Regions from separate parts of the Levilactobacillus suantsaii genome, predicted to be linked through region 2. Evidence: riboswitches for the same ligand, from Rfam matches in the RefSeq annotation. Region 2 holds a riboswitch; the other holds the start of a gene.
The links. Region 2 has a riboswitch for FMN ahead of ribD (bifunctional diaminohydroxyphosphoribosylaminopyrimidine deaminase/5-amino-6-(5-phosphoribosylamino)uracil reductase RibD). Riboswitches for the same ligand answer to the same signal wherever they lie in the genome.

Region 1: it holds a riboswitch for FMN, as region 2 does, so the genes downstream of both, H3M12_RS08990 (ECF transporter S component) here and ribD (bifunctional diaminohydroxyphosphoribosylaminopyrimidine deaminase/5-amino-6-(5-phosphoribosylamino)uracil reductase RibD) in region 2, are expected to answer to the same signal.

The regions. Positions count from the first base shown of each region.
Region 1 covers NZ_CP059603.1:1,932,092-1,943,025, forward strand. The annotation lists gene H3M12_RS08950 (transaldolase) at 1-157, shown strand, start outside; gene pyk (pyruvate kinase) at 405-2,162, shown strand; gene H3M12_RS08960 (CvfB family protein) at 2,417-3,310, shown strand; gene xerD (site-specific tyrosine recombinase XerD) at 3,342-4,223, shown strand; gene H3M12_RS08970 (N-acetyltransferase) at 4,246-4,641, shown strand; gene H3M12_RS08975 (segregation and condensation protein A) at 4,595-5,380, shown strand; gene scpB (SMC-Scp complex subunit ScpB) at 5,358-5,975, shown strand; gene H3M12_RS08985 (pseudouridine synthase) at 5,951-6,676, shown strand; FMN riboswitch at 6,739-6,859, shown strand; gene H3M12_RS08990 (ECF transporter S component) at 6,967-7,545, shown strand; gene H3M12_RS08995 (helix-turn-helix domain-containing protein) at 7,649-8,695, shown strand; gene H3M12_RS09000 (RecQ family ATP-dependent DNA helicase) at 8,692-10,125, shown strand; gene H3M12_RS09005 (SAG1386/EF1546 family surface-associated protein) at 10,186-10,812, shown strand; gene cmk ((d)CMP kinase) at 10,853-10,934, shown strand, end outside.
Region 2 covers NZ_CP059603.1:888,001-898,934, reverse strand. The annotation lists gene murI (glutamate racemase) at 1-215, shown strand, start outside; gene H3M12_RS04170 (alcohol dehydrogenase catalytic domain-containing protein) at 336-1,295, opposite strand; gene H3M12_RS04165 (ABC transporter permease/substrate-binding protein) at 1,314-2,834, opposite strand; gene H3M12_RS04160 (ATP-binding cassette domain-containing protein) at 2,838-3,773, opposite strand; gene H3M12_RS04155 (winged helix-turn-helix transcriptional regulator) at 4,101-4,463, shown strand; gene arsC (arsenate reductase (thioredoxin)) at 4,563-4,988, opposite strand; gene ribH (6,7-dimethyl-8-ribityllumazine synthase) at 5,036-5,515, opposite strand; partial or broken gene ribA (GTP cyclohydrolase II) at 5,522-6,716, opposite strand; gene H3M12_RS04135 (riboflavin synthase) at 6,703-7,308, opposite strand; gene ribD (bifunctional diaminohydroxyphosphoribosylaminopyrimidine deaminase/5-amino-6-(5-phosphoribosylamino)uracil reductase RibD) at 7,308-8,354, opposite strand; FMN riboswitch at 8,477-8,614, opposite strand; gene H3M12_RS04125 (hypothetical protein) at 8,733-9,038, opposite strand; gene map (type I methionyl aminopeptidase) at 9,205-9,996, shown strand; gene H3M12_RS04115 (aldo/keto reductase) at 10,073-10,934, opposite strand, start outside.

The DNA.
Region 1 (10,934 bases), 1.0 Mb from region 2:
CGATATCATCACGGTACCACCAAAAATTTTGGCCAAGTTACCGAAACTCGGCAAGAAAGCGCTTCAAGTTTCCCTCGACACGGTTAAGACCTTCGATGCCGACATCCGGGACCTGGGCTTCACGATTCCGACGCCGACGTCAACCACTAGTGAGTAATGGTGGGCTTATTTAAAGATAAGGAAAAACTGTAATTGGTTTGTCAAAATTCGATTGCGCGTCAACGGAAAACGCTTACTTTGAGAATTTGGCAACAAAGTCGCTGAAATTCAGCGAACATAGCAGACATAAATTTTTAAAAGTGCTAAAATACTTCTGGAATCAAATTTGTGCTGAAGATTTTGGTCTACCAAACTTTCTGTTTGGCGACCGAATTCGTGCCAATTCTAAAGGAGAGATTTTTCTAATGAAGAAAACCAAGATTGTAAGTACCCTTGGTCCTGCAAGTACTGACGTGGATACCATCGTTAAGTTGATCGAGGCCGGAGCTAACATTTTCCGGTTCAACTTCTCCCATGGTGATCACGAAGAACACCTTGGCCGTTTGGAAAACGTCCACAAGGCGGAAAAGATTACTGGTAAGACTGTCGGCATTATGCTGGACACGAAGGGTGCTGAAATCCGGACGACCGTTCAAAAGGGCGGCAAGCTCCAATTCAACACTGGCGACGAATTCCGTATTTCCATGGATGCTTCCTTAGAGGGAACGAAGGACAAGATTGCGGTCACTTACCCTGGCTTGTTCGATGACGTCCATGAAGGTGGCCACGTCTTATTCGACGATGGATTGTTAGACACGGTCGTTGAAAAGAAGGACGATGCTACTAAGGAATTGTTGGTTAAGGTTCAAAACGACGGTGTCTTAGGTTCCCGGAAGGGTGTCAACGCCCCTGGTGTTTCCATCAACTTACCTGGGATCACGGAAAAGGACTCCGACGATATTCGCTTTGGTTTGGACCACGAAATCAACTTCATCGCTGCTTCCTTCGTTCGGAAGCCACAAGATGTGATGGACATTCGTGAACTGCTCGAAGAAAAGCACATGGAACACGTTCAAATCTTCCCAAAGATCGAATCTCAAGAAGGTATCAACAACTTTGACGACATTATCAAGGTGTCCGATGGGTTAATGGTTGCTCGTGGGGACATGGGGGTTGAAATCCCAACGGAAAACGTCCCGTTGGTTCAAAAAGCCCTCATCAAGAAGTGCAACTTGTTAGGTAAGCCAGTTATCACGGCTACCCAAATGTTGGACTCCATGCAAGAAAACCCACGCCCAACGCGTGCCGAAGCTTCTGACGTGGCTAACGCCGTCTTTGATGGGACTGACGCTACCATGTTATCCGGTGAAAGTGCCAACGGGGAATACCCAGTTCAATCCGTTGCAACCATGAACCAAATCGACATCAAGGCTGAAAATGCTTTGGCTGACTTTGGTCGTGACAACTTGAGCTTTGACAACGGTGACGTCACCGAATCTATCGGGGCTTCCGTTGCTCGGGTTGCGCAACAATTGGGTGTTAAGACTATCGTGGCGGCAACCGAATCAGGTTACACGGCCAAGATGATCTCGAAGTACCGGCCAAACGCGAACATCTTAGCGGTCACTTTTGATGACCGGACTCGGCGTGGCTTAATGGTTAACTGGGGCGTTTACCCAATCGTGACCGAAAAGCCATCCAACACCGATGAAATGTTCGACTTAGCCGCAGCTAAGGCCGTTGAAACGGGCTTGGCTAAGGAAGGCGACTTAATCCTGATCACCGCTGGGGTTCCAGTTGGCGAACGAGGCACGACGAACTTGATGAAGATCCAATTGATTGGTTCCAAGCTCGTTCAAGGTCAAGGTGTCGGCGACGATACGGTCATCGGTAAGGCAGTGATTGCCAACTCTGCTGCTGAAGCCAACGCCAAGACCGTTGAAGGTGGTATCTTGATTGCCAAGAACACCGACAAGGACTACTTACCAGCTATCGAAAAGTCCAGCGCCGTTATCGTTGAAAACGGTGGGTTGACTTCTCACGCCGCAGTCGTTGGAATTTCCATGGGAATTCCAGTGATCGTGGGCGCTGCTGGGGCCAGTGATAAGATTTCTGATGGTGAATTGATTACGGTCGATTCTCGTCGGGGAATCGTTTACCACGGTGCTTCTAACGCACTTTAAGCGACATTAAATTAATGATTGAAACGGACTTGCCAATTGGTGAGTCCGTTTTTTTACGGGTCGACCGGGAGAAAAACGGCTTTTTTGCGTCGCGCCCCTCGCTAGTTGGGAGATTTCCGTGTAGAATACAAGTTAGCGACTTTGAGAACGAACGGCAGTGGCCGGTACTAGGTACTTGATTTATCCGGTACGGTCCACAAAATCGATCGATTGAGACCCGGATGGGGTCATTCCCATCCAGAAACGAGGAAATTATGGAAAACTTATTAGGCCGTATGATTACGGGAAGTGTGACCGACGAAAACGAAACGGACTATTTCGTTCAAGCGGAAGGCACCACTTTTCGGCTGGCCAAGCAAGAAATCAAAAAACCTTTGAGAGCGGGGGCCACGTTTAAGGGCTTCGCGTACGAAAGTGAAGATCATCATCTGACCATTACCCGGAACGCCCCGCAGGTCCAGGTGGACCACTATGGTTGGGGCACGGTAGTCCGGAGCCAGCGAACGCTCGGAGTATTTGTGGACATCGGCTTGCCCAACAAGGATATGGTCGTCTCGTTAGATGACCTGCCGAGCATGATGGAACTGTGGCCACAGCAAGGTGACAAGCTGTTGATCGCGTTGCGCGAAGACCACAAGCAACGCCTTTGGGGCGTACTGGCCGACATGGATATCTTCCATGCGATTGCACAACCGGGTAAGAAGCGGATGGAAAATGCCAACGTGACGGCGACCGTGGTCCAAAACAAACTCGTCGGGACCCGAGTCATGACCGACCACTACGAGTTGGGGTTCATTCACCCGGATGAACGGGACGTTGAACCGCATTTAGGGGCGGAAGTCCACGGGCGAATCATCGGCGTGCACGACGACGGGACGTTGAACTTATCCTTAAAGCCTAGAGCCTACGAAGCTATCGATGACGATGCCGCCATGTTGCTGGCGGCGTTGGAACATAGCGAAGCTGGCCATTTAGAGTTCAGCGACAAAAGTTCGCCGGCCGCAATTCGGGCCTACTTTGGCATTAGCAAGGGCCAGTTCAAGCGGGCCATCGGCCACCTCTTAAAGGACCGCAAGATCACCCAACACGACGGACAGCTTTGGTTGGTCACCGATCAAGCGACCGACGATTCGGCACCGCAGGCTTAAGTAAGGGGGCGGTCGGGTGCGACCATTTGAAATGGCGATTGCGGATTTCACCCATTATTTGACGGTCGAGCAGGGCTTGGCCCGAAATTCGGTGACCAGCTACGCCCAGGAATTACGCGAACTAGCGGCGTATTTACAGCACCGGCAGATAAACGATTTTAAGGCTTGCGACCGGTCCCAGTTGATGGCGTATTTGGCGACGCTCACCCAACAGGGAAAATCGCGGAATTCGGTGATTCACGCGGTCTCGGCCCTGCGAAAATATTACCGATACTTGATGGAGACTCATCAGCTCACAGAAAACCCGATGGCTAACGTGGCCGCCCCCAAGCACGCCGAACATTTACCGGCGGTCTTGACGGTCGCCGAGGTCACCCGGCTTTTAGCGACGCCCGACGTGACCACGAAATACGGGGTGCGCGACCGCGCAATGCTGGAGGTCCTGTACGCCACGGGTTTGCGGGTCAGCGAACTCGTGCATTTGAAGCTCAGTGATTTGCACCTGGAGATGGGCCTCTTGCAGACCCTAGGTAAGGGAGGCAAGGAGCGCATCGTCCCCATCGGCGACGTGGCTTGTGACTGGGTTACCCGGTATCTCAAGACCAGTCGCCTGGTTCTATTGAAGCGGCGGACCAGTCCATATTTGTTCTTGAACGCTCACGGCGGCGGCTTGACCCGCCAGGCCATTTGGCAAAAGATCAAGCATTACGTGGCGTTAGCGGATATCAAAAAAGACGTAACGCCCCACACCCTGCGCCACTCGTTTGCCACGCACATTTTGGAGAACGGGGCTGATTTGCGGGTCGTGCAGGAATTGTTGGGGCACGCCGATATCACCACGACACAGATTTACACGCACATTTCGAAGCAGCGCCTGGCGGCCGTCTATGACCGGTATCACCCCCGGGCCTAACGCGAAAATTGGAGGCGCACGGATGTTATTAAAGTATCGGAGTGACTATCAAAAAATTGCGATGGGAATTATGAGTTTGTTACCCGCATTTAAGGACTGGGACCGACTCCAACAGGAATTGACCTGGTACCAGGGCGGTGACGACCGCACGTTATATTTATGGAAAGACCAGTACGATGATTTTGCAGGGGTCGTGGGAACCGAACTGCAAGCCAATTACATCATCGTCCGGCTGGTCGGGCTGATGCCGGACAAACAATCGACCACCAATGAATGGCAAATGCTCGACCAACTCGCGACCGCGACCCCAAAACAGCGACTGATGGGGACCCTCGCGACATCACAGATTATTGCAAAGTGGGAATTTCAGCATGGACAAAACCACCTCGACCGGCCAGCCACTGATTCAAGTCAGTGACTTTGAAGGCCCATTAGATCTTTTATTACACCTGATTAAAACGAATAAAATGGATATTTACGATATCCGCATCACCACCATCACCAGTCAGTACTTGACTTATTTACACCAGTTACAGACGTTGCGGTTGGACGTTGCTGGGGAATACTTCGTGATGGCGGCTAATTTGATGGCTATTAAGGCCAAACTCTTACTGCCGAAGCCGCAGACCTTAGCCCCGGCGGATGATGACGATGAACCTGATGATCCGCGGGCCGAATTGGTGGCCCAACTAGTCGAGTATCAGCGTTACCAACGCGCCGCGGCCGTGTTAAAAAAACGCGCGCAAGCACGTCAACAACACTTCACCCGTCCAGCCATGCCGGTGCCGGCAGATACGCCGTTGACCGTGGCTCCCGGAGTAACGGTCAACGATCTGCAAGCGACGTTGATTCACTTAGCGCACCGAGCGACCGCGACTCGGCCGGTGACCCAGCACGTGGCATCGGAACATTTCACAATCAAGCACCAGATGCATACGGTCCTACAACGATTGCTGAGGACAACGCGACCGGTAGCTTTTGACCGGTTATTTGGGCCGGCACCAGTCTTAGACGAAGTCGTGACGACCTTTTTGGCGGTACTCGAATTAGCTCGTCAGCGGCAGGTCACGCTACGCCAAGCCAGTCGGTTAGTGCCACTGGAAGTTAGTGCACGTCAAGAAGGGGGCTTGGTCGATGACACCACTCGCACAGATTGAAAGCTTACTGTTCGTCAGCGGTGACGAGGGGATGACGGTTGCCGATTTGGCGACCGTGACCGGGCTATTACGCCCGGCCATTTTGGCGAATCTAGAGCGGTTGGCCGAAAAGTATACGGCCGATGAGAATTCGGCTTTGGAACTGATGGTCAATGACACCACGTATCGTTTGGTCACTAAGGCGGCGCTCAGCCCCGTGATTCAGCGCTACTTTGAAAGTCCACTGAGTACGGCTTTGTCCCCGGCGGCCTTAGAAGTTCTGGCCATCATTGCTTATCGGCAACCGATTACCCGAATCGAAGTTGATGAGATTCGGGGCGTACAGAGCACGTCGACGGTCCAAAAACTGGTTTTGCGCCGGCTGATCGAACCTGCTGGGCGGTTAAATGAACCAGGACGGCCCAAAATTTATCGGACCACCGATTACTTTTTAGATTACTTCGGCTTAAAACAGTTACAAGACTTACCCCCATTACCGGCTGCGGCGACCCCCGCTGAAGCCAACGGCGATGAAGGGGACTTGTTTTTACAGGCCTTTAACCAACAATTGAATTCAGGAGATGACAAGACATGGAACGACTCCAAAAAGTCTTAGCCCACGCGGGAGTAGCCTCCCGGCGGCAAGCGGAGAAACTGATTATGAGTGGCCACATCAAGGTCAACGGAGCCGTGGTGACCGAACTAGGGACCAAGGTGGGCGTGCACGATAAGATCTTAGTCGATAACGTCCCCATCACAACGGAAACACCGGTATACATGCTGTTGTATAAGCCCCGTGGGGTAATCTCGACGGCCCACGACGAGAAAAAGCGGCGGACGGTCGTGGACTTGATTGAAGACGTGCCCCAACGGATCTACCCGGTCGGCCGTCTGGATTACGACACGTCAGGCCTATTGCTTTTGACGAACGATGGGGAACTGGCGAATCGGTTGACCCACCCCCGTTACGAAGTCGAGAAAGTTTATGTGGCCCGGGTCACGGGGATTCCCAGTAACGACGCCATGCGCCAGTTGCGTCAAGGAATAACCGTGGACGACGATCACTATGCACCGGCAAAGTCCAAGGTCCTGAGCGCGGACAAAAAGAAACAGACGGCGATCGTGCAGCTCACGATTCATGAAGGGCGCAACCATCAGGTCAAAAAAATGCTGGAGGCCGTGGGGTATCCCGTTGAAAAACTAAAGCGCGAGCAGTACGGTTTCCTGACTCTCAAGGGTTTGCAGCCGGGAGAGTCCCGCCACTTAAAACCCGAAGAATTAAAGGAATTAAAACGCCTCACGGGCTTAACAAAGTAAGTGAAAGTCTTGACAAACTTTAAGAAAGTTTGTATATTAAGTGTGTAATTAAAATTAATTAGGTTCATCTTCAAGGCAGGGTGAAATTCCCGACCGGCGGTAAAAGTCCGCGACCCACAGCGATGTGGTTGATTCGGTGCAATTCCGAAGCCGACAGTAAAGTCTGGTATGCAGAAGATGAGACGTTGCTCTTTGCGCTTCCTGACGTAATCAACAAGGTCTTGCCCTTCTGCGGCGAGGCCTTTTTTGGTCCCGCCGTGTGTGAGATGACCGTAAGGAGGAACAGAGTTATGGAAAGTCGACAACAGGGAATTAGCGTTCGCGCGATGGTCGAGATGGCGTTGTTTGCAGGGGTGTCGTACGTCCTGATGTTTATTTCGTTACCGATTATCCCGATTGTGCCCTACATGAAGCTCGACTTCAGTGATTTGGTGGTATTACTTGGGATGAGTATTTTCGGCGCCGGGGGTGCGATTTTGATTGCAGCGGTTAAGGAACTGCTCTACTTCGTGTCAACGGGGCTAGACGTCATGAACTTCATTGGAATCTTCACGGCGTTTATTGCGGACATCGTGTACATCGTGCCGATCAGTGCCGTGTTGAAGCATAAGCCAGCGACGCTTTCCCGGCAGGTCTTAGCGGTTATTGCGGGGACTTTGAGTTTGACGATTGTGTTGTCGCTCGCTAACCTGTGGTTCATCACGCCGTTGTACTTAAAGGTTTGGGGCATGTCCTTGAGCTTGCCCGTTCCGAAGTTGGTCCTGTTTGGTATCGTGCCATTCAACCTGATCAAGGGGGCCGTCCTGGGCTTCCTGTTCATCTTGTTGCATAAGCGTCTCGGTAATTGGCTCGGTCAGCATCAAAATTAAAAATTTCATGTAAAGTTTTGTTGAAGGGGGTCGACCGTGTGGTTGGCCCCCTTTTGATTATGGTAAACTAAAGAAGACTAAACGAACGAAAGGGGGGAGTGCGGTGACACCGCAAGACCTATTACAGTTGTTAAGCCAGCGGCAGGTGCGGCGCTTGCGGGTGATTGAGAATCTCTTACGGGGCCGTAAAACCGTGTCCACTCTGTATTGGGGGCAACGGTACGGACTCCTCTACTTACTAGGCCTCGATAAGGCGTTACAGCGGGGCGCGTTGGACCAGGTAGCGCAGACTTTGGTGACCCAACGATTAGCCGCCTGGACGCAAGATGAGCAGCCCCAGTTACGACTAACGCCAGCGGGGCATACGCAGCAACAGGCGACGACTTATTATCACCCGCAAACGGCTTTGACCTGGCCACGAGTTGATTTGAAATTAGTGACGCAACGACTCTTTTTAGCTGTCCAGGTGGTCTCACAGTACGCCCATCATAACGTGCAGTACTATCCTTTGATGACGGATCTCGCGACGCAGCAAGCGGTTCGACAGTGGTTTCACCAAATTAAAAGCACAGCTTTAGCACAAATGGTGCTCACGGCTTTGACGCACAGTTTGACCCAATTGCCAGAATTGACGGCGATGGTGACAACGGCTGGTTTGAGTGGGTATCAGCAACCTGGCCAGACCACGGCCCAGCTAGCGCGGACCTACCAAGAATCGGCCTGGGAGATTTACTTACGGCGAGTCGACGGGGTGATTCAAATTGCGACCGATGCTCGAAAGCGTGACCATCCGTTACACCCCCTCTTGGCACCGGCCTGGCAAACGCCGGTGACGCGTAGTGCGCAAGCCACGTTAGCTGCTGTGACGACCACGTCGTTATCGTTAGATCAGGTCGCTCAACAGCGGCACATCAAACCCAGCACGGTGCGCGAACATCTGTTAGAAGCCGCCATCATGTTGCCGGTGACCGCGGTGCCTTACGACCGCTTATTGCCGCAGACGACACGCCAGGACCTGCTCGCAGCATTGCCCGGAGCACTAGATGACTGGGAATATATGGCGTTGACGCCAGAACTGCAGGCACGTTACGATTTTTTCACCTTTCGGTTACTCGCGATTTGGTGCGGAAAGCAAGGTGAGATGGCATGATGGAATCATTGACGGCGAGTTTGAAACGTGGCTTCGGGCACACAACCTTTCGTGAAGGACAACAAGCCGCCCTGACGGCACTTGAACAACACCAGGATACCTTGGCCGTTCTTCCGACTGGAGCCGGTAAAACCTTAATTTATCAGCTCTACGGGTACCGGCATGCTGGTTGCGTCCTTATCGTGTCACCGTTGTTAGCGTTGATGACCGACCAAGTCAACCGGATGCGCGTGGCCGGGTTTCGCCGGGTCGCAGCCATTACGTCGTTGACCAGTTACGCGGAACGCCAGGTGATTTTGGCCCACTTCGCGGACTATCAGTTCTTATTCTTGTCGCCAGAGATGTTAGCTCAGCCCACGATGTTGGCGCAAGTCCAACAACTGCGGCTCAGTTTGCTAGTGATCGACGAGGCCCACTGCATCGTCCAGTGGGGACCGGATTTTCGGCCAGAATACTTATTGTTGGGGGCAATCCGGGAAAGATTGGCACGACCGTTGACGTTGATGTTAACAGCCACGGCCGATTCTGCCACCCAACACGAAATCGCCAAACAGTTGCGCACAACGCCGCAGATCATCACGGAATCCATTGACCGGCCAAGCATCTTCCTCGATGTGGAGGCGGTCGCTAACGATGCTGAGAAGCGGGAGCGCCTCTTACAATTGGTCTCTCAGTTAGTTTTTCCGGGAGTGGTCTACTTCTCAAGCAAACAACTGGCCAGCGACATGGCCCAATGGTTACAGGAACAAACGGGGTTACCGATTGCTGCTTATCATGCGGGTTTGTCCAGCGAGGATCGCTTTAAGATTCAACAACAGTTTATGGCAGGCGAATTGGCAGTGATCTGTGCGACCAGTGCGTTTGGGATGGGGATCGATAAGAACGATATTCGCTACGTGATCCATTACCACTTGCCCACTGATTTAGGGAGTTACGCCCAAGAAATGGGCCGAGCTGGCCGGGATGGGCAACAGAGCTTGGCCGTGTTATTGTCGGCGCCGGGAGATGAACGCTTGCCACTGACCTTGATGGAGGCCAACCGGCCCGATGACACGACCATACAGCGGTTTTACGCCCATCCGCAGGCTTTCGATTCCGATGATCCGGGCATCGCTCTGTTGACGTTTTACTATCAACATGGGATTTCGCTGGCAGCGGTGCAGACGTTATTTACCCGTCGTGAGCAAGAACGGCATCACGCACTGGCCCAAATGCTGGCGTATGCCCGTGAACCAGATTGTTTGCGTGACCGCTGGTTAACGGCATTTGGACAGGCGGACTCGACACACACGGCGAAGTGTTGTGCCCCGGCTAAGGTCCCATTAGACTTAGCTGCCCTTGGCTTAAAACGGACGGTTCAACCGGCGGTAAACCCCGTCACACTGGACTGGCGCGCCCGTTTAGAAACGCTATTTTTATCGAATAATTAAGGAATTCAACGATGGGGTATGGTACAATTACCGGTGGAAGTTTTTCAGGGAGGTTAGATGATGAGTCAGAAACGTGACGAGCAAACGCCTAAGGACCAAACGTCGCGGCCGTGGGAACAGTCGTTTGCTGATGATCGGGACGATCAGGGGAACCTGTCGCGAACGAAGATGCGACGCCAAAATCATAGTAATACCATGGTAACGGTCATTTTGGTGGCTATTATTATTGTTATTGCGGCGGCTTCATTGGTTTACGGTCTGGCCCGGCAGAGTTCGGTCAATCGGCCCCAGAACAACAATACGGAGAAGGTCGCCGCCGGCTCGTCGAGTTCTAAGTCGACGAGTGCCAAAAGTTCGAGTCACCACGCGAAGAAACAAGCGACCAAAAAGGCCAAAGATAGTTCGGATACGAAGACGACAACTGCTAGTTCGACGGAGACCGCGACTAGCAGTTCTTCGGCTGCCGACACCACGACAACAACTTCGAGTAGTCAGGCGGCATCCAGTAGCCAGGCGACCTCGTCGTCCAGCAGCAGTACCAGTAAAAAGTACACCACGGTTGAATCTGGCCAAGGGGTCTACCGGGTCGCAACCAATGCGGGTATCTCGGAACAGAAATTACTAGAGCTGAACGGGTTATCTTCTGGGGCGACGGTCCATCCAGGCCAACGGTTACGGATTCGTTAATCAACCTTTAAAATCATTTTAATTATAGGAGTTAGACAGTATGGCTAAGCAAGGGTTACAAGTTGCCATTGATGGGCCGGCCTCCGCAGGGAAGAGCACGGTTGCCAAAATTGTGGCACAAC
Region 2 (10,934 bases):
TCATCGCCGACATGATTCAAGCCAAGTACGACCACCCCGTCACCATCTACACAGGCTACGAGGGCTTGGCCAACAACCTGGCAGCCCAGCTCAAACAACGTGGGTTACTGCGTACGGAAAATGCCGACCAACACATCGACTTTCTCAGCAGTCGCAACACCCCCGATGAACTGGCGTTGTACCAACATTTGTACGATTACGGCATCACCCAGTAACGACAAAAATCCTGATTACCAACTTGAATTGCGTTGGTAATCAGGATTTTTTAGTGCACCCTAATCACTTTAATTATCTGTATCGACAGTGGTTTGGACCAAGCACCTCACAAATATTGGCTACATCACGATAACAACTTTGCCGAAGCTCTCATGGCTACTTAAATTGGCATGAGCTTGTCTTAAGTGGTCAAAAGAAAAAGTCTTGGCCGGCTGAACATCAACTTGATACTTAGCCAAGAAATCTAACATCTCTTGAATACTCGTTTGCGAAACATCGCCCGAATAAAAACTGGTTAGGTAGCGGTTATTAGGAATCGCGGTGATGGGATCAAAATCATCTAAAGTCCACACGCCACCCAATTGCCCAGTAGAGTTAAGAATCCCAAATTCTTTAAGGTGTTGCAGGGCATCCGGCACACTGAGTGGACCAATTAAATTCACTATTTTATCAAATGCCCCACAATTTGCGGGTAATTCTCGACTATTAGGCGCAACGATAACTTTATCAAATCCCGCATGCAATAACTGATTTTCTTTAGCCGCTGTTCGACTAGTACCCGTCACCTTAACATGCGCATTAAATGCTTTGATGAGCCGACACACGGCAATCCCTACCCCGCTTGTTGCCGCTTGAATAAGAACTTCATCGTTTGCTTGAATTTGAAGACTTTTGGCTATTCCAAATGCTGTGTAGTAGGTCTCCGGGATAGCTGCTAAGTTAGCAATGGATAACGTCGTTTGGACCGGGTAAACTTGGTCATTCGGCAACAGGACGTCTTCTGCATAACTCCCATCAAATTGTCTTCCCATTTCACCTATGATTGAAATGACGGTCTGACCGGGTGTCAATTGTTGTGGAACCGAACTGGCTACAATTTTACCGACCACTTCAATCCCCAAGATTCGTGGAAATTTAACGCTTGGTGACTTGCCTTCCCTTGTAAAAATTTCGGAATGATTGATGCCAAAACCTAGAACTTTGACCAAATTCCAACCTGGTTTGACCTTTGGAGTTGCCACATCTTTTAGTTCCAACACTTCAGGACCACCCGGGTGTTCCACAACGTAAGCCTTCATCAAACACACCCGCCTTTCTTATTTCAATAAACCATGGGTTTTTAAATACGTTTTCGCTACTGTAGCCGCCTTTTCGTGGTTAATCGTAACGCGGTAATTCATTTTTTGCATATCTTTTGTACTGATTTTATTTACCAATTTGTTCAAACTTTTAACGATTTGCGGATTTTTCTTCGCAAAAGACGATTTCATTAACGGTGCACCTTGGTAAGGTGGGAAAAAATGTAAATTGTCTTTTAGAAGGGTCAAATGATACTTAGGAATCTGTGGATCCGTTGTATACGCATCAGCAACTTGGACACCCCCCCGAGCAAGTGCCTTATACCGTAGGGAGGGTTCCATTGTCCTGACACTATTAAAGTTTAATCCATATACCTTTTGCAATTCCGGATAACCATCCGCTTGTTGGAAAAAGTCAGGGTCAAACGCTGCTTTAAAATTCCGATGTTTTTTTAAATCAGAAAAATTACGTAGGTTATATTTTTTTGCAACACTGGTTTTCACGGCTATCCCATACCCATTTTGATATTTCATGGGGGCCAAAAAACGCATGTTAAACTGATTTTTTAATGCTTTTTTAGCAGTCTTATATGCAGAATGGGCATTGGGGTTCACTTTTGTATGTCCTTTAACCAGGGATTGGAGTACTGTTCCCGTAAATTCTGGATAAATATCGATTTTATTGCTTTGTAAGGCCTTGAACAGAAAACTGGTCCCACCAAAGTTTCGCTTTAAGTTTACCTTGATATTGGGGTTATCCTGTTGAATCAAATCCTTATACATATTAATTAAAATCTCGGGTTCGCCTCCCATTTTCCCCGCGATAGTAATCGTTTGTCGCTGCGGCGTGGCTAATTTAACGGCAGCCGTACCGATACCACCTATCAAGACAAGACTGACCAGGCCAATAATTGTCTTTTTGAAAGAAACCTTGGAAAGCACCCGAATCACGCCACTCACAATCAACGCGAGCAACGCTGATAAGATAGCCCCCACGATTAGGGCGTTATTATTGTTAGTTTGGATTCCCAATAGAATATAGGTCCCAAGGCCGCCGCCCCCAATTAACGCGGCTAGTGTTGCCGTCCCAATGACCATGACACTCCCAATCCGAATACCAGAAATAATCATGGGCATCGCCAGTGGAAACTGAACTTTGAACAGTTTGAAACGCCTTTTCATCCCAAAAGCTTCTGCCGCTTGAATTAATAGAGGATCAATCGAAGTCAATCCAGCGTAAGTGTTTTGATAGACGGGCATAATGGCGTATAACACTAAAGCAATGATAGCTGGAATCGTTCCAATCCCCACAAAGGGAATCAAAATCCCTAAAACGGCTAAACTAGGAATGGTTTGAATGACACTTGTCACCTGAAGCACGACTTCTCCCCATTTCTGATGATTCATAAGGATTACCGCCAATGGAATAGCAATGACAATGGTAATCAGAATTGCAATCAATGACAGTACAATATGTTGCCCCAAAGCCCCAATAATCTGCTGACTATTGTGTTGAAGATATGTTTCTAACGAATCCATGAATTAGTGGTCCCCTTTCTTCATAGTTGCAATGTATGCAGGAAAATCTGTTGGTACCAAAACAACGTTGGCAACTTCAATCAACGCCGCAGGGTTGCGGTGTAAAATAGTTGCCCAATCCATAATCGTGTCAGTTTGCTGCAAAACAAGCGCCTTTTGGTGATTTTTTGGTTGACCAAGTCCCGATTCAATGACCCGGGCTAAAAAAGCTTTTTGTTGAGAAGCATCGCGGAAAAAATTTTTAACAAAATCATTGGTTGGTGCCGCTAAGATCTCGTTGGGCGTACCAATCTGTTGAAGCTCCCCATTATGAATAACTGCCAGATGGTCTGCCAATTTAATGGCTTCCTGCATATCGTGAGTCACGAAGACGAAAGTGGTCGCCAGTGTTTGGTGCAACTGCAATACTAAATCTTGCAGTTGTCGCGTCGAAACGGGATCAAGGGCACTGAAGGGCCCATCCATCAGCACAATCATGGGGCTTGCTGCTAATGCACGAACGATTCCCACGCGTTGCGCTTCGCCACCAGACAATTCGTGCGGCATTTTCGTCATAAATTCTTTGGGAGGTAATCCGACCTCGGTTAGGAGTTCTGCAACCCGGTCATGTTGCTTTTCAGGTTCCCAGTTTAAGTTGGCCAGTTGAATAGCAGCGTTTTGGAAAACCGTCATGTTGGGAAATAAAGCACCAGACTGTAAGACATAACCAATGTTTTGGCGCAGTTTTGTCAGATTAAGATCATTAACATTTTTATCATCAATGCTGACACTGCCAGAAGTCGGCGTTTCTAACCGGTTAATCATTTTTAGTAACGTGGTTTTTCCAGAGCCAGAGGGTCCAACCAGCACAAAAAATTCATGGCTCTGGACTTTTAGGCTAAGTTGATTTAACGCTAATTTATCCGGATATTGTTTGGTGATTTGATTAAAAGTAATCATCTATATTCCTTCTTTTTAATTTTTTAAATACAGGCTACGGCAAGAATAGGCGACTTTGTCGTTGCTTAATCATTTGTAGGAATAGTCATTCGGTTATATTATTTTTCTAAGGTAGTCCTCCGCACAAAACTGCTACTAGCACTACACGTAAAAAGAGTCACTGGTCCTACTAAAAATTATTAATTTCATCGCCAATTCTCGCTTTTCAAATTGTATTTTCGACCATCACTAACTATAATATCCTTATGGTCTATTTTGAAGTAGGCGCTTTAAAGTTTTCTAGTAACTTTAAGTTACAAATGAGTTTGATAGGAATGGGGTGCTTGAATGTCAAGAAAATTACTAGAACAAAATGGGATTTGTCCCGTTGCAACCACGATTGATTTATTAAGTAGCAAATGGAAAGTTTTAATTGTCCGCGACCTATTAACCGGTACAAAGCGTTATTCTGAATTAAAGCAGAGCGTGGCGGGAATCAGTCAAAAAATGCTGACGCAAAGTTTACGCGAAATGGAAAGCGACGGCTTGGTCACTCGTCATGCTTATGCCGTCATCCCCCCCAAAGTCGAATATCGCTTATCTGACCTTGGTAATAGCATGCGACCCGTTATTGAGACGATGGCTAATTGGGGTAGTGTTTATCTTGATCAAAATCCGGATAAACGAAAAAAATTGGCCCAATCTGAGTGAAACATAGACTCGAACAACAGCTCCCGATAACGATAAAAATCCTGATTGCCAACTTAAATTGCGTTGGTAATCAGGATTTTTTTAGTCTATTTTGACCCGTTAATCAGATGTGGCGGTGGTCTGCGCCAAGTCCTTTAAGCGGTCAATCAGGTCATCGCGAACCGCGCGAAAGACCGTTAGTCGTTGGGCCAACGACCCCGTAGCCTGGGCGGGGTCACGTAACGGCCAGTGTTGGTGCTTGACCGTCGGTGGCGTCACTGGACAACGGTCGCGGGCGTCGCCACATAACGTGACCACTAGCGTGCAGTGTTGCAGGTAATCGGGGTCGATGACCTTGGAGGTCTGCTGCGAAATGTCGATGCCAATTTCGGCCAGGACCTGCACGGCCAGCGGGTGGACGCCGTGGGCTTCGATCCCGGCACTGGCGATGCGCCAGTCAGGGCCTAGAATCTTTTTGGCGAGGCCCCCCGCCATTTGGCTACGGCACGAGTTACCGGTACATAGGAAGTAAACTTGAGCGGGCATAGTGGTCACCTGTCTCTCCGATGTTTCACATGAAACATTCGTTTCTCTTAGTGTACCGCATCGGCGGTGAGTTGGCGCTGTAAATTAATCATCGCAATCACACCGCTGGCACAATCGCTGCCCTTATTGCCGACCTTGCCACCTGCGCGGTTCAAGGCCTGGTTCAAGTCGTCAGTGGTCAAAACGCCAAACATTACGGGGACTGGCCCGGCGGTCGAGACTTGCGATAAGCCGCGGGCCGTTTCGTCACAGACCACGTCGTAATGACTGGTTTGGCCCCGGATGACGGCCCCTAACGCGATGATACCGTCCACGCGACCCGAGTCCCCCATCAGCCGGGCGGCCCGGGGGAGTTCTAAGGCGCCGGGAACGTTGGCCGTTAAGATGTCATCGGTGGTCACGCCGAGTTCCTGGAGCGTCGCCACGGCCCCCGCGGTCAGCTTTTGCGTCACAACCTGGTTGAATTGAGCCGTCAGCACGCCGATGCGTAAGCCTTGCCCCTGTAAAGATGTTGGTAATGCTGTCATATTGACTTAAACCTCCTTGAGTAGGTGATGGAACTTTTGCTTTTTGGTGAATTAGATAGTTGCGGTCCGTTTTCTGCGGTTCCACTTCCAGGGATTCGCGGGTCACCTGTAAACCTAAGTTCTGCAATTGAGTGACCTTGTCTGGATTGTTGGTCAAAAGTTTCACGGTGTGGACCTGCTTTTGGTGCAAAATCGCGGCCACTAAGCCATAGTGGCGTTCGTCAGGTTGAAAGCCCAGTTGCTCGTTGGCTTCGACGGTGTCGTAGCCGTCTTCTTGCAGCTTGTAAGCCCGCAACTTGTTAGCCAGCCCGATGCCGCGGCCTTCTTGGCGCAGATACAAGACGGCCCCGTGGCCTGCTTGCTCGATAGTCCGCAAAGCCAGTGCCAGTTGTTCGCCGCAGTCACAGCGTTGTGACCCGAAGACGTCGCCCGTCAAACACTCCGAATGGACCCGCAACAACAGCGGTTCGTCGGGGGTAATCTGACCCTTGGAAATCAACAGTGTGGGTTCGCGGCCATCGTTAGTCGCAAAGGCTTCGAGTTGGAAGTCGCCGTACTTGGTGGGGAGGTGGACCTGGGTGATGGATTGGACCACGTCGATATTTTGTTGGTACCGGTAGCTTTGGATGTCTTGAATCGACAAAAACGGCATCTGAATCCCCTCGGCAAAGGCCTTCAATTGCCGTTTGCGCGCCATGTGACCGTCGTGCTTCAGGATTTCACAAATATAAGCGACTGGTCGCGCCCCCGCCAGCTTGGCCAAGTCGACGGCGGCTTCGGTATGACCCCCGCGTTGCAGGGTGCCGTGTTCCTTGGCAATCAACGGGAAGACGTGGCCCGGGTGGTAAAAGTCACCAGGACGAGACTTCGGGTCGGCCAACTGCCGAAGCGTGTCGGCCCGGTCGACGGCGGAGATCCCTGTCGAGGTGGTCTTGGCGTCGGCACTGACCGTAAAGGCGTCGTTACCGTGGGCGACCATCGGGGTCAACCCTAGGCTGGTCGCAATGTCTTGGCTCATCGGGGCACACAGGAGGCCCCGGGCGTTGGTTACCATTTTATTGACCGTTTCGACGGAGACGAATTGGGCCAAGCCCACCATGTCCCCTTCAGCTTCGCGGTGGTCGTCGTCGGTGACGATCACCAAGCCACCCCGCTGTAACGTGGTCAGGGCGGTCTCGACACGTTGTTTAATTGTGCTCATGTTTAGTTCCCTCCAACTGGTTTAAGTACTTGCCTAAAATATCGGTCTCTAAGTTCACGCGGTCGTGGGGCCGCAAGTCGGCTAGAATCGTCTGGTCCAAGGTGTGCGGAATCAGGCTGACGCTAAAGCTGTCGGCCGTGATGGCACTGACCGTGAGGCTGACGCCGTCTAAAGCGACCGAGCCTTTGAAGACCACTTCGTTTTGGCACTGTGCCGGTAACGTAAACGTCAGGACCACCGCATTTTCGTCGGTCTCCCGCTTGAGTAGCCGCGTGGTGGTGTCCACGTGCCCCAAAACGAAATGACCGTCCAGACGGTCCGTGACACCTAGGGCCGGTTCAAGGTTCACCCGCTCACCGGTCGCCAGGTCGCCCAGCGTACTGCGGCGGCTAGTCTCCGGCATGATGGTCGTGGTAAACCCTTTTGGCACTAACTGCGTGATGGTCAAACAAACGCCGTTGATGGCGAGACTGTCCCCCACCTTGCTGTGGCATGTCGCCGGTAAGGACGTTTCAAACGTCAAATCGGCGTGGGCGGCCGTGCGGTTAATTTTGGCGACGGTGCCGACATCTTGAATAATTCCTGTAAACATTAGCTTACCCTCCTAAAAGTCAAGCGGACATCGGGTCCGAGAACTTGCGTGTCGGTCAGGCGTAAAGGTAATTGTTTTCCACCAGCGCCACTGACGGCCGGTAACGCTTGGCCACCTAACAAGGTCGGGGCCACGTAGGTCACCACTTGGTCGACCAGACCGGCCGCCACGAATTCGGCGTGCAGGTGACTACCGCCCTCAACTAAGAGGGCTTGAATGCCTTGGTCGGCCAAAAACGCCACAATTTGTTCCGGCGTCCAGGCTTGACCGGCCGTCACGGTGACGAAATCCGGCCAGGTCCGGTGGCTAGGTTGGCGGCTCAAGAGCCACACCGGCGTGGTGTCCTGAAAGAACCGGTTGGTTAAGTCGAGCTGGTCGGCAGCGTTGACCACCACGACGCGCCGGGGCGCCACGGCTAACTTTTGGTCGCGCACCGTCAGGGCCGGTTGGTCGATGGTTAAGGTCCGTTCACCAATCAGGATGGCTTGTTGGCAGGCCCGTAAGGCTTGGCTATCGTGCCCGGCCAGCTCACCAGTCAAGCGGGTCCGCTGCGCGGTAGCGGCGTTCAACTTGCCATCGGCGCTGACCGCCATCTTGAGGGTCACGAACGGGCGGTGGTGGTGATAATAAAAATTATAGGTGGGGTTCAATCCCTCCGTTTGGTCGAGGACCGTCACGGCGATGCCCGCCGCCTCTAAGATGGCGATGCCCTTACCCGCGACCAGCGGGTTGGGGTCGCGTTGGCCGATGACCACCCGGGCAATGCCCACGGCCACCAGTTTGCGGGCACACGGTGGTGTCTTACCGTAATGGCTGCAGGGTTCGAGCGTCACGTACATCGTGGCCCCCTGCGCTTGGGCAACATCGTCCAGTTGGTTTAACGTGTCGATTTCAGCGTGAGCTTGCCCAAACCGGTGATGGTAACCTTGCGCTAAAATCTGGTTGTGTTTGACCAGAACGGCCCCCACAATGGGGTTCGTCCAGGTCTGATTGCTGCCGTGACGGGCTTGCGCCACGGCGAGCGTCATATAATCTTGGTCTGTGATCTTGATTCACCTCGCAAAAAAAAGGCCCCGCAATGTAGCTGCGGGGCCATGATTGAAAGCTAAATAAGATCTCCGAGTTGGGGCCATGCTTAAAGCGCCCCCATACAGGTCGAAAGTCAAATTTATTTCTTCTCCCATCCAGACTTTACTGTCGGTCCCAGACTTGCACTGGGTCCACCGCTATACGCGGGTCACGGACTTCAACACCACCTGGCGTTGTCACCGTCGGTCGGGAATTTCACCCTGCCCCGAAGAAATGTATTCAGTTAACACTTTTAGGCTACAGCAGATTTTCGCGGGGTACAACCCAAAATTACAAAAAAATCGCTCATTCTATGTTATTAATAATCATTGATAACATGATGTGAGCTGGCCCGCCTAGTCTTGCACGGGTTGAAACATCTGCGGGTCCAACCGGGTCACATTCCCCGACTGCCGCAACGGACCCGTGGCCTGTTGAACCCGATAGATGTGATTACGAAAAACCACTAATTCACCGCGTCGATAGTGGCGACTGGGGGAATAACTGCTGGCTTCTTGGGCCGTTTTTTCCGTGGAACTCGCTGGTTGGACCGTCGTGACCCAAGTCAACAGCCCCACTGCTCCCACCGTCAGAACTAAAATTTTGATGACATATCGCCCTAATTGTCGCACGCTCGCACCATCTCCGTTGATTTTTGACACTTATGCCTCCAAGGTTATCGCTTTCATCGCTAACTGGCCACCCACAATCATTTCGTTTTGTGACGACTTACCGACTAAATCATTGCGCCGTTGTCCCCTGCGTCTGGATATCCAAGCGCAAGTAGTGTACATTTAAACCCGTAGAGAATAATTAGGAGGTTCAATTTTGATTACCATTAAATCACCACGTGAAATTGAAAAAATGAACGCTGTCGGCACCTTACTGGCCAACATCCATTTAGGCTTACGGAACCTGATCAAGCCCGGTATCGATAGCTGGGAAATCGAGAAGTTTACCACCCAGTACTGCGCCGACCACGGCGCCATTCCGTCCGAAAAGGACGTCGATGGCTACCACTACGCCACTTGCATCAGTATCAACGACGAGGTCGCCCACATGGCGCCACAAAAGGGTCGTCTGTTGAAGAACGGTGACCTGGTCAAGGTCGACATGACCGTCTCTTTGGACGGCTACCAGGCCGACTCCTGCTGGGCTTACGCAGTCGGCGACGTCAGCGACGACGTCAAACGTTTGATGGATGTTACCCGCAAAGCCCTGTACCTGGGCATCGACCAATCGGTTATCGGTAACCGCATCGGCGACATCGGCGCGGCCATTCAGGACTACGTCGAGACCCAAAACCACATGGGTGACGTCCGCGACCTGATTGGCCACGGGATCGGCACCGAAATGCACGAAGAACCCGACGTTCCCGCTTACGGTGAAGCCGGCCACGGTATCCGGTTACGCGAAGGCATGGTCATCACCATCGAACCGATGGTCAACTTGGGGACCTTCGAACTGACCGACAAGCTCGACAAGGACAACTGGGAATACTATGTCTCCGCTGACGGGTCGTTATCCTGCCAGTACGAACACACCCTGGCCATCACCAAGGACGGGCCAAAGATCTTGACGTCGCAAGACCCGGACATCGACGCCAAGTACCTGCTCTAAACTTAACTTTATTGCGTCAAAAAGCGCCCACCACACGTTATCGTGGTGGGCGCTTTTTAGGTTAGTTGTCAAAATTTTACCAGAGGTAGTGAACCGGATTCTTCACGTACTGGTCGTAAACGTCACGGACGATGGCCATCTGGTCCGGCGTCAACGCAGGCAGGTCGGCGGCGCTGGTATTGCGCTCGATTTGCGTCGGGTTGCTAGCCCCTGGAATCACGGCGGAAACCGCGTCGTTCATCAAGATGTAGCGTAACGCCGTAGCCGCCAGGTTGTCCGTGCCCAACCGCTTTTGCAGTTCAGCCGCGGCCTTGACGCCCGTCAGGTAATCGACCCCAGAGAAGGTTTCCCCTTTATCGAAATGTTCCCCGTTACGGTTGTTGGCCCGGTGATCGTCTGCCGCAAACTTAGTGTCAGCGGTAAACTTCCCGGTCAGTAAGCCACTGGCCAAGGGGACCCGGGCCAAGATGCCCACGTGTTGCTTCTTGGCGAGGTCAAAGAAGAGGTCCGCTGGCCGTAAGCGGAACATGTTGAAGATGATTTCGACGGCCGAAACGTTGTAGTCCAGCGCCTTAATGCCCTGTTCGACCTTTTCCACGCTGACCCCGTAGTGGCGAATCTTACCGGCCTGTTTCAGCCGGTCCAGTTCGAAGAAGGTTTCGGGACTGTAGTACACCTCAGTCGGCGGACAGTGTAGCAATACCATGTCCAAGGCGTCGACGCCCATGTTTTGCCGGGACGCATCGACGTATTGGTCCACGTGTTGCGGGTCAAAACGTTCGGCCGTTAACGGTTCTTCTTTACGACCCAATTTCGTGGTGAAGTGCACGTCCGGGTGGGTCTGCAAGAACTTTCCCACGGCCTTTTCACTGAGACTGCCCTGGTACCCATCGGCGGTGTCAAAGAAGTTCACGCCCTGGTCATAGGCTTCTGCCAGG